Regions from separate parts of the Jeongeupia sacculi genome, predicted to be linked through region 2. Evidence: predicted binding sites of a transcription regulator. Region 2 holds the regulator's gene; the other holds the start of a gene.

Region 1 (2,393 bases), 1.5 Mb from region 2:
TGATCGTAAGAACGGCGGATGTCGTCGACGCGCGTCCCCAGGCCGACAAAACCGTTACCGGTACCTTGCGGGTAGGGTGCGCTCTGGGTGACGTTCTGGCGCGAATAGCCCGGGGTGTTGGCGTTGACGATGTTATGCCCGGTCACCGTCAAACCGAGGTTGGCCGCATTGAGGCCCGAAACACCAATCCCGAAAACGCTGGAAGCCATCTTGTCTACTCCGTATTCATCTTGTTATCGGCAGGATCAGCCCAGACTTGAGGCCAGCCCGGCAACCTGACGGCTGACGCGGCGGGCGACCGCTGCGAATTTGTCGACGTACTGCGGATCGGTGGCGTAACCCTTGGCCTGCAGCGCGCGCGCAAAGCCCTGCGCGTCCTCGCCCTTGCCGATCGCCTCGCCAAAGCGACGACGAATCAGACCGGCGTAGTCCGACAGTGCCTCGGTGTACGAATCGTAGGCGCGGAAGGTTTCGATCCGCTTCTGCGCCACGCCATCGACGAACTCGGTCGTGGTGATATCCACCGTTTTGCCCTGCCAGCTGCTGCCGGCCTTGATGCCGAAAAGATTATGGCTATCGCCGCCGGCCGCATCGCGGATCGGCTTTTTGCCCCAGCCGGTTTCGAGCGCGGCATGCGCCAGCAGCAGATGCGGCGCAACGCCCAGCGATGGCGCAACGGCCTTGGCCGCCTCGAACACGTCGCCGATAAAGCTGCCCTTCGCCGCCGGAGCGGCAGAATTTGCCGCCGCGCTGCCGCCCGTCACCGGTGCGACCTCGGTCTGCTGGCGGGACTGATGTCGCTGCACCGTCTTCAACAAGGCCGGATTTTGCAGCACCTCGATCTGCCGCGCGATCGCATCGGTCAGGCCCAAGCCGCCCCGCTTGGCCAGGTTCAGCGACATCTGCTGATCGTGCAATCCACGGTACAGATCGGTTGCGGGCGACTGCAGCTCGTCGTAATGCGGCGATGCATCGCGCATCGACTTGACCAGCTGCTGCATCAGCATCGCCTCGAACTGCTGCGCCACCGCATGCGCCGCCGCTTTGGGCGAGCTCTTGGCGGTCTGGCGCAAGGCCGCGATACCGCGTACATCGGCGGCGAAATCCTGAATGCTTGAAACGGGCGTCTGAGTGAGCATGAAAAAACCGCGGTAAGGCTACCGGCGTATATAAGCAATTGCCGTGCCTGATAAAGCAGAGCCTGCCCGGCAGGCGAGCCGGAGCAGCTCGTCGCGGCCCAACAAGGCAGGTTTAAATCACCTCAAGCTCGGCCTTCAGGCTCCCCGCCGCCTTCATCGCCTGCAGAATCGCCAGCAGGTCTTGCGGGGTAGCGCCAACGGCATTGAGCGCCCGCACCACATCGCGCAGATTGGCGGCCTTCGGCAGCCGCACGATGCCGCCCGAATCGGCCTGAATCTGGATGTCGGCATTGGTCACCGTCTGGGTCCGCCCGCCGGCGAGCGGGTTGGGCTGGACGACCTGGTTGTCGGCAGCAATCGTCACCGTCAGGTTGCCGTGCGAGACCGCGCACGGATCGATCTCGACCGACTGGTTCATCACCACCGAGCCGGTACGCGCATTGATGATGACCTTGGCGATCGCCGGGGCGGCATTCACTTCGATGTTTTCCAGCCTGGAGAGGAAGGAAACCCGCTGGTTGGCATCCTGCGGTGCGCGCACCTGCACCACGCGGCCATCCAGCGCTGCGGCGACCGGGCCGAGGTTGCGGTTGATCGCCTCGACCACGCGGCTGGCGGTGGTGAAATCGGTGGTCCGCAACTCGATCTGGACGAACTCGTTATTGTTCATTGCATTGGGCACCGCGCGCTCGACCGTCGCACCGTTGGGGATGCGCCCGGCCGCGAGCGAGTTGATCTGCACGCTGCTGCCGGCGGCTGAAGCGCCGGCACCGGGAATGATCACATTGCCCTGCGCCATGCCGTACACCTGACCATCGGCCCCCTTGAGCGGCGTCAGCACCAGCGTACCGCCGCGCAGCGACTTGGCATTGCCGATCGACGAGACGGTGACATCCAGCGGCTGGCCGGGGCGCGCGAACGCCGGCAGCGTCGCGGTCACGGTGACAGCGGCGACGTTTTTCAGCTGCAGATTGCCGCCGGCCGGCACCTGAATGCCGAGGTTATTGAGCATATTGATCACCGACTGCACGGTGAACGGCGTTTGCGTGGTCTGGTCGCCGCTGCCGTCCAGGCCGACAACAAGACCATAACCGATCAACTGGTTGTCGCGCACCCCGGCCACCGACGCCAGCTCGCGCAGCTTTTGCGCCTGTGCCAGCGGCATGGCCAGCATGGCCAGCGTCACGAGCAGCGCCGTAGTGATTTTTTTCATGCTGCGCCCTTTAGAACGGCATCACGTTAAGGAACAGGCGC
Region 2 (2,393 bases):
CCTGACCGGGCTCGTCGAACGTCGCCAGTTGCTCACGCACCGATTTGTCCGAAAAAAGCTGAGCCAACTCAGACAGAATCTGCAGGTGTAAATCGGTAGCGTTGGCCGGCACCAGCAACACGAAAAGCAGCGATACCGGCTTGCCATCGGGTGCATCGTAGGGAATCGCTTCCTTCAGGCGCACGAAAGCGCCCGTGGCTTCCTTCAGGCCCTTGATCCGGCCGTGAGGAATCGCCACGCCCTGACCGAGGCCGGTCGAGCCGAGCTTTTCACGCGCGAACAGGCTATCGAAAATCACACTACGGGCAATGCCGTGACTGTTTTCGAACAGAATGCCGACTTGTTCAAATACGCGCTTTTTGCTGCCAACGTCCATGTCGAGAAAGACATTTTGCGTCGGCAGAATTTTGGAAATCAGGCTCATTGCGAGAATCCATGAGCAGGAGGAACGTCGAAGCGCATCATTGTATCGTCAGCCGGCGCATAAATAAAAACGGGAACCCGTTTATCGGGTTCCCGTTGGCAGGAAAAGGACACTTACTCCTCCGCTACGACCTGACGGCGGATGCTCTCGCCATCGTGATCATTCCGTTTTTCCTTGTGCTTGACGACCTGCCGGTCAAGCTTGTCGGCCAGCGCGTCGATCGCGGCATACATGTCTTCGTCAATTGCCTCCACGTGGATCGCCTTACCCGGCACATGCACGGTTGCCTCAATTTTCTGCTGCAGGCGTTCGACCGACAGGACGACGCCCACTTCGATCACCGCGTCAAAATGGCGTGTGATTCGGTCGAGTTTACTCGTGATGTAATCACGAATCGCCGGAGTCACTTCGAGGTGATGGCCGCTGATATTGAGGTTCATAGGTCTTCTCCTTCAGGTAAATCGCCGTTACAGGCATTTGCGCAGATTGACGGGAGAGATTTGCATCGCCTCCCTGTACTTGGCAACGGTTCGTCGCGCAACCACGACCCCTTGCCCCGCCAACGCATCAGCGATGGCACTATCCGATAAAGGCTTTTGCTTGTCCTCTTGCTGGATCAGCTGGCGAATCTGCGCCTTGATCGCAGTAGCGGAAGCTTCCCCGCCGGCTTCGGTTTCGACATGGCTGCCGAAGAAATACTTGTACTCGAAAATTCCGCGCGGCGTGAGCATGTACTTCTGGGTGGTCACCCGCGAAACGGTGGATTCGTGCAGATCAAGCTCGGAGGCAATATCGCGCAGCACCAAGGGCCGCATCGCGATTTCACCATGTTCAAAGAACGCGCTTTGCTTATCAACGATCGCCTGACCGACGCGCAGGATGGTGTCGAAACGCTGCTGGACACTCTTGACCAGCCATTTGGCTTCCTGCAACTCGCGGGCCATCGAACCGCCATCACTGCGTTGCAGGATATCGGCGTACATCCGATTGACCCTGAGCTTGGGTCTGGCCGCGTCGTTCAAGCGCACTCGCCACTGCCCCTTGAGCTTGCTGACCAGTACATCAGCGACAACATAATGCGACGATTCGTCGCTCCATTGCGCGCCTGGCCGCGGATTCAGGCTGACGATCAGCGCTTGCGCTGCCTTCAGCTCCGTTTCATCGCATTTCAGGCGACGTTTCAACCTAGTGTAGTCCCGTGCCGCGAGCAAATCGAGGCTGTCCCGCACAATCCCCAACGCAAGTTGACGTGCGTCAGAGAGTGGCAAGACCGCCAGTTGCAAAGCCAGCGACTCGGCCATATCTTTCGCGCCGACGCCCAGCGGTTCGAGCTGCTTGAGCCGCGCCAGGGCAATCGCAAGGTCATCGGATTCGAACTCGAACTCGCCGGCAAGTTCCGCCGGCAACAGCGCGAGGATTTCCTCAAGCGGCTGGGTCAGAAAGCCGTCGTCGTCGAGCGCGTCGATCAACCAGGTCAGCGCGGCGCGATCCCGCAACGGAATCGGCAGCAGCCCGGCTTGCGCCAGCAGATGCTCGCGCAGGGTCAGCTCGCGGGCGATGTTGCTGGCGGGGTCGAAATCATCGTCGTCATCACCGCTGCCACGCGCGCCGCCGCCACTGCCTTCCCAGCCCCAGTCGTCGTTGTCGAACGCCGACTCGCTCGCCGGCGCATCGTCGCTGCTGCTGTTCTCGGTCGGCGCTTCGGCACTACCTTCGCCTTCGCTTGAGGCGTGATTGTCTTCGCCGCGCTCAAGCAGCGGGTTTTCGGCCAGGAAGCGCTCGACCTCCTGTTGGAAATCAAGCGTCGACAACTGCAGCAGCTTGATCGACTGCTGCAGCTGCGGCGTCAGATTGAGCTGTTGCGAAAGGCGAAGTTGCAGCGATTGCTTCATGCGCCCGCCTTACATCCGGAAATGTTCACCGAGATAAACCCTGCGTACCTGTTCATCGGCGATGATTTCGCTCGGCA

The links. The regulator sigma-54, encoded in region 2, starts transcription at its own class of promoters, with help from an activator protein. The targets are predictions, from matches to a motif close to CTGGCACGCTTCATGCTT.
Region 1: the regulator sigma-54 is predicted to act here: its motif matches at 1,172-1,189, upstream of flgJ (flagellar assembly peptidoglycan hydrolase FlgJ).

Annotation. Positions count from the first base shown of each region.
Region 1 is NZ_AP024094.1:1,604,264-1,606,656, forward strand. It holds gene flgK (flagellar hook-associated protein FlgK) at 1-209, opposite strand, end outside; gene flgJ (flagellar assembly peptidoglycan hydrolase FlgJ) at 246-1,139, opposite strand; gene JLC71_RS07590 (flagellar basal body P-ring protein FlgI) at 1,252-2,352, opposite strand; gene JLC71_RS07595 (flagellar basal body L-ring protein FlgH) at 2,363-2,393, opposite strand, start outside.
Region 2 is NZ_AP024094.1:3,140,981-3,143,373, reverse strand. It holds gene JLC71_RS15180 (PTS sugar transporter subunit IIA) at 1-424, opposite strand, end outside; gene hpf (ribosome hibernation-promoting factor, HPF/YfiA family) at 538-864, opposite strand; gene JLC71_RS15170 (RNA polymerase factor sigma-54) at 892-2,316, opposite strand; gene lptB (LPS export ABC transporter ATP-binding protein) at 2,326-2,393, opposite strand, start outside.